DNA from 4 places in the Herbidospora sp. NBRC 101105 genome. Region 3 is predicted to be linked to each of the others. Evidence: riboswitches for the same ligand, from Rfam matches in the RefSeq annotation. Region 3 holds a riboswitch; each other region holds the start of a gene.
The links. A riboswitch is a leader RNA that binds a small molecule or an ion and turns the genes downstream of it on or off. The one in region 3 is predicted to bind cyclic di-AMP.
Positions count from the first base shown of each region.

Region 1: linked by a shared signal. The riboswitch ahead of QSK34_RS29565 (coiled-coil domain-containing protein) and the one ahead of QSK34_RS15900 (C40 family peptidase) in region 3 are both predicted to bind cyclic di-AMP.
Region 2: linked by a shared signal. The riboswitch ahead of QSK34_RS08925 (CHAP domain-containing protein) and the one ahead of QSK34_RS15900 (C40 family peptidase) in region 3 are both predicted to bind cyclic di-AMP.
Region 4: linked by a shared signal. The riboswitch ahead of QSK34_RS02755 (C40 family peptidase) and the one ahead of QSK34_RS15900 (C40 family peptidase) in region 3 are both predicted to bind cyclic di-AMP.

Region 1 is NZ_BSSX01000007.1:613,009-616,209, forward strand. Features, by position in the region: gene QSK34_RS29565 (coiled-coil domain-containing protein) at 398-1,321, opposite strand; cyclic di-AMP (ydaO/yuaA leader) riboswitch at 1,374-1,511, opposite strand; gene QSK34_RS29570 (galactose-1-phosphate uridylyltransferase) at 1,586-2,602, opposite strand; gene QSK34_RS29575 (DeoR/GlpR family DNA-binding transcription regulator) at 2,599-3,201, opposite strand, start outside.
Region 2 is NZ_BSSX01000001.1:2,007,997-2,011,197, reverse strand. Features, by position in the region: gene QSK34_RS08935 (ABC transporter permease) at 1-588, shown strand, start outside; gene QSK34_RS08930 (SRPBCC family protein) at 599-1,333, shown strand; gene QSK34_RS08925 (CHAP domain-containing protein) at 1,343-1,993, opposite strand; cyclic di-AMP (ydaO/yuaA leader) riboswitch at 2,054-2,258, opposite strand; gene QSK34_RS08920 (serine hydrolase domain-containing protein) at 2,378-3,201, opposite strand, start outside.
Region 3 is NZ_BSSX01000003.1:429,581-432,781, forward strand. Features, by position in the region: gene QSK34_RS15895 (LuxR C-terminal-related transcriptional regulator) at 1-190, shown strand, start outside; gene QSK34_RS15900 (C40 family peptidase) at 187-1,158, opposite strand; cyclic di-AMP (ydaO/yuaA leader) riboswitch at 1,161-1,311, opposite strand; gene QSK34_RS15905 (amino-acid N-acetyltransferase) at 1,489-1,998, shown strand; gene QSK34_RS15910 (RDD family protein) at 2,198-3,201, shown strand, end outside.
Region 4 is NZ_BSSX01000001.1:601,738-604,938, reverse strand. Features, by position in the region: gene QSK34_RS02765 (M48 family metallopeptidase) at 1-391, opposite strand, end outside; gene QSK34_RS02760 (gluzincin family metallopeptidase) at 388-1,167, opposite strand; gene QSK34_RS02755 (C40 family peptidase) at 1,249-1,779, opposite strand; cyclic di-AMP (ydaO/yuaA leader) riboswitch at 1,874-2,034, opposite strand; gene QSK34_RS02750 (C40 family peptidase) at 2,288-3,201, opposite strand, start outside.

The DNA of each region.
Region 1 (3,201 bases), on a different contig from region 3:
CGTTATCGAATCCGGGTAAACCTTCGGGCGCTTCTGTAGGTGATCACTTACTTCGGGTTCCGAAGGATGATCACGCGGGCGTGCGCACCGCGGGGGCAGGGCGCGCACACCCGCGTGATCGTGGGGTGGGGCAGTTGGTCTTTGAGAGCTTACGGGGGGTTCGATGAGCTTTGTGGGGGTTTTGGGGTCAGGGTAGTGCTTCTGCCTGAGAACTCCCTGGGCGGGGCGGCCGTTTCGCGGGGGTCTGACGCGGTTCCAGCCATCCGGGGGGTCGGTTCATGGCGGGTGCGGGCCGGGTTCGCGATGGGTCGATCGCGGGCTCGGCGCCGGGGCGGGCGGGGGAGTCGTGCGCGGTCGGCTCGCGGGGTCAGGGCGGGCCGGCCGGTGGGGTCGGGGCTCAGAACATCGAGATGTGAACGTGGTCGTAGTGGTTGGCGGTGTTGCCACCGCGGTTGCTCATGAAGCGCCAGCCGGTGCCGCTGTTGATGCGCTGCCGCCAGATGACGTACTTCACGCCGAGCTTGGTGCGGTTCTTCAGGGCCCACTCGGCGAGCTGGTCGCCGAGGATCTTGGCCGAACCCGTGGCCATCGCGCCGCCGGTCGTCATCATGAAGTCGCAGGCGCGGCCGAGCGGGTGCTCGCCCATGGTGTCGACGCGGAAGCAGCCGATCGAGTTGTTCAGCTTGAAGGCCGCCTTGGCCTCCTCGCGCATGAGGCGGGTGCGGGCGGTGATGTTGTCGGCGCCGGTCGGCAGCTGCGGGGCCCAGCCGCCGTTGGCGAGCTTGCCGGGGCCGATCGGGATCAGGTCGTCGAGCCGGTCCTTGATGTCGTCGATGAGGTCCTCCGCCTCCACGCGGCGCCTCTCGATGTCCTTGGACTTCTTGTCGATCTCGGCGATCAGGCCCTTGGCCTCGGCCGCCGCCTGCGCCCGCGCCTGCTCCTTCTGCTTGTAGTTGCGCACGATCGCGGCCTGCTCGTTGCCGAGCTGCATCGCGAGCGGCGACATGCCCATGCCGGGCGGCAGCACGATCCCGCCGTTGCCGGGGACCGACTGGTAGCTGAGCCCGGCCAGCCGGGCCATCTCGCGCTGGGCCGCCGCGAAGTCGGCGTGCGCCTTCTCCAGCTTCTCCTGGGCGGCCTTGGACGCCGTCTTGGCCTTGGCGAGGTCGTCGCGCGCCGCGTGGTACTGCGCGATCAGCGAGTTGACCTTCTTCTCCAGGCTCGACAGCTGCTTGCGCAGTTTGTCGGCGTCGGGCTTGGGGGCCGCGACGGCGGGGCCGGGCACCAGCGCGGCGCAGAAAGCGGCCACCAGGGCCGCCACCGGAAGGAGGAACAACCGGCGGTTGCGTCGGTGCGTCGTGGCGGGCAGCGCCCACTCCTCTCCTTGCGCCGGCCGGGTTAGCTGACGGATTCGGGCGGAGAAGCCCGGGCGCTCGATCGCGCCTGCACCCCAGGTTCTGGTGGGTCCCCGGCTCCCGGGCGACACGCCCGGGATTAGGCAGTCCGCCGAGGTCTCGGCGGGTTCGTGTGGATAGTAATGGTAAAGACGAGGCAAGTGCTACTTAAAGTTGCGACCATACGGAGATCAATCCGTGATCTGGCGCCCCATCTTTCCCGATGCAGCCCTGAGCATAGAGGCCGCCTCCTCGGGCCGCACGTCGTTGACGAACGCTCCCATACCGGATTCGCTACCTGCCAGGTACTTCAGCTTCTCCGGCGCCCTCCTGATGCTGAAGAGCTCCATGTGCACGTACGCCACCTCCCTTCCCCAGCGAACCGGCGCCTGGTGCCAGGCGGCCACATACGGCATACGGACCCCGAACAACCCGTCGAGGGCCCGCAGCACCCCGGTGTAGAGCGGCCCGAACGCCGCCCGCTCCTCGGGAGTGAGCGAGGGCAGGTCGGGCGCCTGCCGGTGGGGATAGAGGTGCACCTCGAACGGATACCGGGCGGCCCTCGGCACGAAGGCCGTCCAGTGGTCGTTCGCGGCGACCACCCGCTCCCCGGCACGCTCCTCCGCCACCACGGCCGCGAGCGAGCCGGGCCGGGCGACGGTGAGCATCCGCTGGGTGCGGGGTGTCACATAGGGATACGCATAGATCTGCCCGTGCGGATGGGGGAGAGTGATACCGATTTCGGCGCCCCGGTTCTCGAAGCAGAACACCTGCTCCACCCCGTCGAGCGCGGACAGCTCGCGGGTGCGGTCGACCCAGGCGTCCATCACCAGCCCGGCCCGCTCGTCGCTCAGGCCGGCGAACGAGGCGTCGTGGTCGTCGGTGAAGCAGACCACCTCGCAGCGCCCGATGGGCCCGCTGAACGAGGGGAACCGGTTCTCGAACACGGCCACGTCGTAGGCCGAGGGGATCTCCGACCAGGGGCGGCCGGGGCAGAGGGGGCACTCCTCGGGCGGGGGGAGATGGGTGCGGGTCTGCCGGTGGCCGGCGACGGCCACCCACTCGTCGAGCACCGGGTCGTGCCGCAGCTCCGAGGGGTCGGGCCGGGGCGGCAGGTCGCGCAGGTCCTTGGCGGAGTGGTCGCGCTCGTGGAGGTCGAAGTAGATGAGCTCCCGGCCGTCGGCCAGGTGGGTCAGATGGCGGTTCATGCGGGTTCGGCGACGATCAGCTCGCCGACGTGGCCGGCCAGTTCGTCGCGCGCCTCCTTGTCCAGGCCGGAATCGGTGACGAGAACATCGGCCCGGTCGAGCCGGGCGATGGTGGAGATGCCGACGGTGCCCCACTTGGTGTGGTCGGCCAGCACCACGAGCTGCTGCGCGGCGGCCACCAGCTCGCGGTCGGTCTCGGCCTCCAGCAGGTTGGGGGTGGTGAATCCGGCCCGCGCGTTCATGCCGTGCACCCCGAGGACGAGCGTGTCGACGTTGAGCGACCTGATCGCCTGCACCGCGATCGGCCCGACGAGGGCGTCGGACGGCGTGCGCACGCCTCCCACCAGCACGACCGTCTGGCCGGGCCGCCCGGACCGATGGAACACCTCGGCCACCCGGACCGAGTTGGTGATGAGGGTCAGGTCGGGCACGTCGACGAGGTGGTGGGCGAAGGTCCAGGTCGTGGTGCCGGCCGACAGGGCGACCGCGCTGCCCGGCCGGACCAGGTGGGCGGCGGCGCGGGAGATGGCCTCCTTCTCGGGCTGCTGCCGCACCGACTTGGCGGCGAACCCGGGCTCCTCGGTCGACCCCGGCCCGGC
Region 2 (3,201 bases), on a different contig from region 3:
GCGATGACGATGGTCTTCGGCCTGGAGGGCACCTTCACCGCGATCGGCAACGACGTCACCAAGGGCGTGACCGACCGGTTCCGGTCGCTGCCGATGGCCTCCTCGGCGGTGGTGTCGGGCCGGGCGGCGGCCGACATGCTCACCACGGTGTTGTCGCTGACGGTGCTGATCGTCAGCGGCCTGGCCGTCGGCTGGAGCGCCCGCAACGGGTTCGGCGACGCGCTGGCGGCCGTCGGGCTGCTGTTGTGGTTGCGCTTCGCGCTGTTGTGGGCGGGGATCTGGCTCGGGCTGAAGATCCGCAACCCGGAGGCGGTGATGGCCCTGCAGATCCTGGTGTGGCCGATCGGCTTCCTGTCCAACGCCATCACCTCCCCGGCGACGATGCCGGGCTGGCTGGGCGTGATCGCCGACTGGAACCCGCTGTCGTCGACGGCGGCGGCGGCCCGGGAGCTGTTCGGCAACCCCGGCTGGGCCAACGACACCTGGGCGGCGGCGCACGCGCTCGAACTGGCGCTGGCCTGGCCGCTGGTCATCACGGCGATCTTCGCGCCGCTCTCGGTGAGGGCCTACCGGAACCTGTCTCGCTAGGCTGAGCCGCATGGCACACGAGTTCGAGGTCCGTGAGGAAATCGTCCTGCCCGCCACGACCGAGGAGGTGTGGGAGGCGATCGCGACCGGGCCGGGCGTCGACTCGTGGTTCATGGGAGCCAACGACTTCGAACCCGGGGTCGGGGGCGCGGGCCGTCAGACGGTCGCCGGGTTCACCACCCACGCCACCGTGACCGGCTGGGAGCCGGGCGAGCGGCTGGCGTTCACGACCGACACGGCGGCCGACGGGTCGTTCATGGCGTTCGAATACCTGCTGGAGGGCCGGTCGGGCGGCAGCACGGTGTTGCGGTTCGTGCACTCGGGGCTGCTGACCGGCGACTGGGAGGACCAGTACGACGCGCTGTCGGTGGGCGACGGTCTCTACCTGCGCAAGCTGGAGGCCTACCTGCGGCACTTCCCGGGCGTGACCGCCGACTACGCGTTGTTCGAGATCGGCCGCCCCACCCCCGATGCCGCGAGGGTGTGGGCGGCCTTTCTCGACGCCTTCTCTCTGGGGCAGCCACCGGAGAAGGGCCGCGTCGCGGTGCCCGGCCTGAACCCCGACGACGCGCAGGTCGTGTTCGCCGAGGCGGGGTTCCTGTGCGTGGTGACCGCGACGTCGCTGATCACGCTCGTCCACGGCTACCGCGACGCCGTCGTCGCGGAGCACCACGCCTTTCCGGGGGAGATCGCCAGGCCGCTGGCGGAGAGCGCCTGGCGGGCCTGGCTGGGGGAGAACTTCTAGGCCGTGGGGTCAGGCCGTGTAGACGGGGTAGCCGTATCCGACGACGTCGGCGGTCTGCCGCTCGCGGACCTCGACCACGCCGTTGCCGGTGTTGCCCTCCACGGTCTCGATGGTGCCGTCGCCGTTGTCCTTGATGACGAAGCCGACGTGCTGGATGTCGTGGATGTCCTTTCCGCCGTTCCAGTCGAAGAACACGACCGCGCCGGGGGCCGGGACGGTGCCCCAGCGGTTGTTCTCGGCGAACCACTCGGCGTGGCGGACGGTGTAGGCGTCCTCGCCGAGCACCGGGCTGATGCCCAGCTGGTTGCCGACCCAGCTGACGAACATGTCGCACCAGGGGGCGTTGGCGTAGCCGTAGCGGGTTCCGCCGTCACGGGCGATGGTCTCGGCCGCGCGCTCGGAGTTCATGTACCAGTGGTGGAACTTGGTGCCGCCGCCGTACATGTTCTCGCTCGTGCCGACCTGGCTGGTGGCGAGGTTGAGCACCTGCTGGGCGCTGACCTTGGGCAGTCCCTTGGCGACCTCCAGCAGAGGGCTGTAGGCCAGGGTGACTCCCTCGGGTGCCGTCCCCGCGGGGGCGGCGGCCTCGGCGTTGGCGACGGCGTTGGGGGTCAGGTCGACAGCGGCGACGGTGCCGCCGGTGACCAGGGCCGCCGTCATCAGACCGGTTGCCAGGACAGCGCGGATTCCAGGTTTGGGGGCTCGCATGGGTGGGGTTGACTCCTTGCTTCCATGCGCCTACCGGGTTAGCTGACGGACTCGGGCGTGGAAGCCGCCCTACGGCCTGTCGTTGAGGGGCAGACAGGCCGATTCACCCCAGAGGACCCGGTGGGTGTGCGTGGTGATCGGGAGAGTCAGGTGATCACCGGGTCCTCGCTGGTTCCCCGGTTCCGCGCGGGGCGCGCGGATTCGGCGATCTCTAGTTGTCTTCCTTCGGCGGCTGACCTGCGGTTACGTAGGTCACACCGCCTCGAGTTCCCCAGAAGGTAGTACAAAGCCCAGAATCGGTCAAACTTGGACAATCAACACATTGTGGGGGTAACGTCAGCGCCAGCCCTCCGGGTCGACCCCGCCGGGCACCGGTCCGGGCGGCCCATAGGGCTCGCGGGTGAACACGAAGGTGTTGAGATCGAGGTGTACGCCCTCGCCGGTGCGGACCACCCGAAGCGTCTCGCCGGCGTAGTAACCGTCCAGGCCCAGCCAGGTTCCGTCGGCGAGCGCGGCGAACCGGGAGGCGCGCCCGGTCTCGCCGACCGGCGTCAGGGCCAGGCCCCGGCCGGGCAGGGCCCGCAGGACGTAGGCGGCCGGCCCCCAGTACCAGGGGCCGGTCAGGGCCAGCAGGTCGTCGTCGACCGGGGCGGGCCGCCATTCGGCCGGCAGCGCGGGTTCGTGCTCGTCGAGGATGTCGAGCAGGTCGCCGGTCAGGGCGTTGCCCTTGACGCCGCTGGTGGTGTTGGCCAGGAACAGCACGCCCACGCCGTCGGACGGGTCGGCCCACACGGTGGCCAGGAAACCGGGCATCGAGCCGGTGTGCCCGGCCAGGCGGCGGCCGTTGTGGCGGCGCAGCTGCAGGCCCAGGCCGTAGCCGGAGGTCCACGACGGGCCGTCTTCGACGGTGGCCGGTTCGCGCATCTCGGCCATCGTGGCCGGGCGCAGGACGCCGGCGCCGTCGCCGCCGACGAAGATCGCCCACCGGGCCAGGTCGGCCGGGGTGCACCACATCTGCCCGGCGGGGGCCAGCGCGACCGCGTCGTGCTCGGGCTCGGGCAGCAGCACGTCGGCCCACGGGTGCACGGCGTATCCGGTGGCGTGCGGGACCCGGGGCCGCTCGGTCGTGTCGCGCATGCCCAGCGGGATCAGCACCTCGT
Region 3 (3,201 bases):
CGGCCTGACCGACGACGAGTTGCTGCTGCTGGCCGAACTGGCCAAGGGCGTGACCGTCGACCGTGTCGGGCGAAGCCTTGATGTCAGCGGCCGGACGGTTCGTCGTCGGCTGCGCGGCATCTGCGACCGCATCGGCGTCGCCACCGCCATCGAGGCCGTCGCATGGGCGGCCCGACGGCGTTTGATTTAGTCGGCGATCCTCACGGCACCCGCGAACGGCCTGTTGCCGATCGCCGCGACCCGCACGACGTCACCCGTGCGAGGAGCGTGGATCATGTAGCCCCCTCCGATGTAGAGGCCCACATGGTGCAGGTCGTTGTAGAAGAACACCAGGTCGCCCGGGCGCATGTCCTCGCGTGAGACGTGCGTGCCCGCCGTCCACTGGCTGCCGGTGTAGTGGGGGATGCTGATGCCGACCGTGGCGTAGGCCGCCATGATGAGGCCGGAGCAGTCGTAGGAGTTGGGTCCTTCGGCGCCCCACACGTAGGGCTTGAGCTGCTGGGTGAGCGCCCACCTGACCGCCTGGGCGGCCTTGCCGTCGCCGACGACCGGCAGGCTCAGGCGCTTCGCCACCGACACCTGGCCGGCGACCTGGGCGTACAGCCGGCTCTCGGTCTTCTTGATCAGGCCGCGGATCGTGTTCTCGCGCTTGTCGAGGCTCTTGATGAGCTTGCTCACCTCGTCCTGGCGGGCCTTGGCGCTGACGCGCGCCCGCTCGGCGGCCTTGCGCGCCTTGGTGAGCTGGACGACCTCCTCGCCGCTCTGCAACTGGAGCGCGTAGGTCGTGGAGGCGACGTCCATGTAGGCGTCGGGGTTGGGGGCGTTCATCAGCGAGATCCCGCTGGCGCCGCCGGTCATGTAGGCGTTGGTGGCGAACACCATCGCGCGCTTGCGGCGGGCCTCCAGGTCGGCCTCACTGGTGTCGAGCGTCTTCTTGGCCGCCGCGGCCGAGCGCTTGGCCTCGTCGAGCCTGACGCGCTCACCGTTGTACTGCTCGGTGAGCGACTCGATCTCCTCGTGCAGCTTCTCGACCTCGGCGGTGAGCTCTTTCAGCGTGGGCTCGGGGTCGGCGGTGGCGGAGACCACCGGGGCGCAGATGGTGATGAGGGCCAGCGCCGAGCCCACGAACACGACCCTGCGGACGGTTCGACGAAACAACCATGCTCCTTCCAGAGGGCCTGCCGGGTTAGCTGACGGGTTCGGACGGAAGCAGCCCTACCTTGCGGATTCACCCCGTCGGGCCGCGCGGAGGCGGCCCGGGTGGTTCCCCGGCTCCTCCGCCTCAGGCGGAGGACTCGGCCGCCTGGACATTAGTGCACGTCATGTTCGTGCTCAACCGGAACTGCGATTTCTGTCTAGGTTCGACAACCGAACAATCACGGACAGATCACGCAAGAGACCACTGTAACCCAGGTGACCACGGGGGTTTCGGTCGCCACGTGTGACCGGGAGCTTCGTCGATTTGTGCGAGACCGTTAAGGTCCTTGCATGGTCAAGGTCCGCCGCGCGCGTACCCCCGACGTCCGGGCGATCCGCCGGTTCGTCGACTCCTACTCCGGGTCGGGTCCCCGGCTGCTCAAGAAGAGCACCGTCACGCTCTATGAGGACGTCCAGGAGTTCTGGGTGGCCGAGCTCGACGGCGCGGTGGTGGGCTGCGGCGCGCTCCACGTGTTGTGGGAGGACCTGGCCGAGATCCGCACCGTCGCGGTCGACCCGGCCTGCCGCGGCATGGGCATCGGCCACGAGATCGTCGGGGCCCTCATAGCGACCGCGCGCGAACTCGGGGTGCGCCGCGTCTTCTGCCTCACCTTCGAGGTCCCGTTCTTCGAACGCCACGGCTTCCGGGAGATCAACGGCACCCCCGTCTCTCCCGAGGTGTACGCCGAACTGCTCGCCTCCTACGACGAAGGCGTCGCGGAATTCCTCGATCTTGAACATGTGAAACCCAACACTTTGGGCAATACACGCATGATCCTGCACTTGGAACCGCGTGCTTGACGGTGGTCATAACGGGCCGGGAAGGTGACTGTAGATCCGGCTATCGATACTTTTGGCTATGTCAAGCGTGCGTGTCTCACGTGTACCGCATGCGTACTCGAAGTGAGGTGACACGGTGAGCGCCCAGCCGCCATACCGCCCGGACGACCGTGAAGGGCAGCAAGGCCAGGACAAGCCCGCGCAGGACTATGACCCGGACATGACGATCGTGAGCCGCAACCCCACCGGGGGCACCGGCCAGCAGCCCGTCTACGGCCAGCAGCAACAGGGCTACGACCCCTACGCCCAGCAGGGCCAGCAGGGGCAGCAGGGATACGGCCAGCAGCCCCAGCAGGGATACCCGCAGCAGGGCTACGGCCAGCAGTCCGGTTACGGCCAGCAGTCTCAGCAGGGCTACGGGCAGCAGCAGCCCGGCTATGGACAGCAGCCCGGTTACGGCCAGCAGCCTGGTTACGGGCAGCAGTCTCAGCAGGGCTACGGGCAGCAGCCTGGATATGGACAGCAGCCGCAGCAGGGCTACGGCGAGCAGCCCGGCTACGGTCAGCAGCAGCCCGGATACGGCCAGCAGCCTGGTTATGGGCAGCAGCCTCAGCAGGGCTACGGTCAGCAGCCGGGTTACGGCCAGCAGCCGCAGCAGGGCTACGGCGAGCAGCCCGGCTATGGGCAGCAGCAGCCGGGATACGGCCAGCAGCCCCAGCAGGGCTACGGCCAGCAGCAGGCCCCGTCCTACCAGCAGCAGCCCGGCTACCCCGGCCAGCCCCAGGGCACCTACGGCCAGCAGCAGTACTCCGCCCCCGCCTACAACCCCGGCTACCCGGCCCACGCCCTTCCCCCGGGTGTGCCGGCCCCCCTCGCCGACTGGTGGCAGCGGCTCGTGGCCCGCATCGTCGACGGCCTCATCATCGGCGTCGTGTTCGCCGTGTTGTCGTTCGCCATCACGGCCCTGGTGGTCACGCAGCCGTCGTTCAACCCCGACGACCTGACGTCACTTGAGGGCAGCGGTTTCACCCTCGCGACGATCCTGATCACGCTCGTGAGCGCCACGGCCTGGTTCGCCTACGAGTTCTTCATGCTGAAGTCGCGCGGACAGACCCTCGGAAAGATCGTCATGGGAATCCGCGTCATTCCGGTGGGCGGCGCCCTCTCGACGCCCGGACTTTCCGTCGAGACCGCCGGCAAGCGCGCGGCCGTCATGTACGGCCC
Region 4 (3,201 bases), on a different contig from region 3:
GGGTGGACAGGCCGTAGTCGCGCAGCACCGTCTCGAACCACACGCCGAGCGGCCACCGGATCGCCAGCGAGACCACGGAGATCCCGGCCACCGCGAGCAGCGCCCGCAGCCACCAGGGGCCCCGGAGCCGGTCGATCAGCCGGGCCCCCAGCGGGGTGGCGACGAGCACCCCCGCGATCACGAGCGTGACGGCGAGCGACAGGTAGGACGGCAGGCTGGTGGCGGCGTCGAAGGCCTCGGCGCGGGCGATCTCGGCGGCCCCGAAGTCGCGGACCGGATCGGGCCGCACCTCGGGCGCGCCGGCGGCGAGCGCGTGCCACGGCGTGGTCACCGCCACCACCGCGGCGATCGCCACCCCGAGCCCCGCCAAGGCCACGGCCGCGGCCTTCATCCCCGTACGTTCCACTCCGCCTCCGGAACACTTCGTATCACGTAGTCGCGCCAGGCCGCGGTCAGCTCGGCCTCGCCGACGCCCAGCGTGCGCCGCAGCGCCGTGGCCGGATCGGCCTGGGCCGCCCGGTAGAGGGCGGTCAGCGCGGCCTCGCCGTAGCGCTCGGCGATGTAGCGGCAGGCGAGCCAGGCCTCCTGGTAGGCCTGCGGGACCCGCGCGCCCCCCGCGCGGAAGTCGTCTCGTGTCGGCAGCTCCCGTGGCGCCCGCCGGTCGGCGGCGAGCTCGGCGGCCACCACCCCTGTCGGCAGCCCGCTGTCACGGTAGCCGACGTAGTCGGCGTAGCCCTCCACGAGCCAGACGGGCATGTCGGGCCGGGTCGCGGCCCCGGTGGCGACGTGGGTGAGCTCGTGGGCGAGCACGATCACTCTCCCCTGGGCCGAGAGCGAGGCCCAGCCGTGCGGCTCGATCACCACGAAGCCGGGGCCCGCCAGGGCGGCCATGCCGGTCACCGGGGCGGGACGGGCGATCTCGGCGGCCCGCTCGGTCGTGGCGGGCGCCAGGACGGTGGCGGTCACCGGCGCGCCCCACACCCGCGCCACGGCCTCGGCGGCCCGGTCGGCCTCCCCGGCCAGCCCGGGGAAACGCCGGTCGGCCGCCAGCACGTGGACATGCTGACCGTGGACGGCGACGGGCCAGCTCTGGCCGTACAGGACCTTCGGGGGTTGCCCGGCGGACAGGACGGCCAGCAGCACACTGACCGTCACCAGGAACCGCATGCCAACGGATGGTACAAACACCGCGGCCCCGCCCGCCGGGAAGGAGGCGGACGGGGCCGATCGGTACTTCGCCGGGGGTGTCTAGATCCCGGGCCGGACCGCGCCCACGAAGGTGCGCTTGCGGTAGGTGTCCAGCTTGTCGATCCGCACCCGCGAACCGGAGTTCGGGGAGTGGATCATCTTGCCGTGGCCGACGTAGATGCCCACGTGGCCGCCGCCGCTGGTGAACACGAGATCGCCCGGCTGCATCGCCTTCCAGCTGATCTTCTTCTTCACCGAGCTCTTCTGCGACCAGGTGGTACGGGGCAGTTTGACGCCCGCCTTGCGCCAGGCGAACTGGACCAGGCCGGAACAGTCGAACGCGCCGGGACCGGTGGCGCCCCACCGGTAGGGGTCGCCGATCTGCTTCTTCGCGACGGCCACCGCCTTGCTCGCCTGGACCCGCTGGCGCTGGGCCTTGCTGAGCTTCTTGACGCGCTTGGCGGACCTGCTCTTGGCCTGGGTCTTCGCGGCCGAGGGAGCGGCGGGCGCCGCCTCTCCCGAGGCCGGGACCGCCGTGGTGTTCCTCGTGACGGTGACCGTCACCTCATCGGCCCGCGCGGGAGGCGCCACGACCGCTCCGACCGAGGCCGTGAGCGTGACGCCGCCAAGGGAGAGGCGGGCGATGCGGGACAGGCATGCGGGGGTTGTGGACAGGATTGCTCCTTGGATCTTCCTCTGATGCCTACCGGGTTAGCTGACGGATTCGGGCAGGGAAGTAGCCCTACGGCGCGGAATTCTCACCGATTCACCCCTGGCTCCGCTGGGGAACCTTTTGGGTCCCCGGCTCCATGCCTCCTGGCTGCATGGATTCGGCTGTGTCGCGTGACGTGCGACACATGGATCTTTATTAAGACATCGGCGGCTACGCGCCGGACTGTCCGCGGACGGCATGGCTTGCTCGTCGCGAAGCCAGAAGTTACCGACTCCGCCATAAGTCGGCAAAGTTTTGGCAGAAGATAAAGATCAGATAAACTCCGGCGCTATTCGAAAACGCCTGCATATCGCGGGATTTAGGAGGGTGATGTGACTCTGGTCACACCCCTTGTCACAGAACCCGAAAAAAGCCCCATACGACACGCTAGGGACGAACGGCCTTGTCGGGGTTGTACTGCGCAAGAGGGGTGATCTTCACCACGTCGCCGGTCTGCGGCGCGTGCACGACCGAGCCCTGTCCGGTGTAGAGGCCGACGTGTCCGAAACCGCTGTGCCAGACCAGATCTCCGGCCTGGAGGTCGCTGATCGGCACCTGGCGGTTCTTGCCCCAGGCCCACTGCTCGTAGCTGGTGCGCGGCAGGCTCACGCCGCCGGCCCGCCAGGCGGCCTGGACGAGCCCGGAGCAGTCCCAGGCGCCGGGGCCGGTGCCGCCGTACTGGTAGGGCTTGCCGATCTGGGCGAAGGCGAAGTCGAGGGCGGCGCGGGCGTTGCCGGAGGCGGGGCCGTTGTAGACCTGGCCGGTGCTCTGCGGGTTGCCCGGGTTGAAGGCGCCCAGCTCGCGGAGCAGCTTCATCTGCTCGTCGACCATCTTGTCGGTCTTCTTCTTCTTGGCCGCCAGGTCGGCGCGGACCTCGGCGGCCTCCTCGAAGGCCGCCTTGCGCTGGTCGCGCTGCTGCTTCAGGCCCGCGATGGCGTCCTCGAACTCGGTGAGCCGGAGCTGGCGGCTGGTGGCGAGCTGGTTGATGATCGCCATGCCGCTGAGGGCGTTCTGGGGGGCCGCGGTGCCGAACATGCCCGAGAGGCTGCGGATGTCGCCCGTCTGGTAGCTGGAGACCGCCAGGCCCACCACGCCCGCCCGGAGCGTCTCGACCTTCACGTTCTGCTTCTTGAAGCCGGCGTTGATCAGGTCGTACTGCTTCTTCGACTTCTTGTACTTCTCGTTGGCCTGGTTGTACTCCTCGACCAACTGGTCGGCCTGCTTGTTCAGCTTCGCGAGCTTGGCCTTGGCCTGGGGGATGGTCGGCTTGGGATCGGCCGCCGCCCCCGTGATCGGAAGAA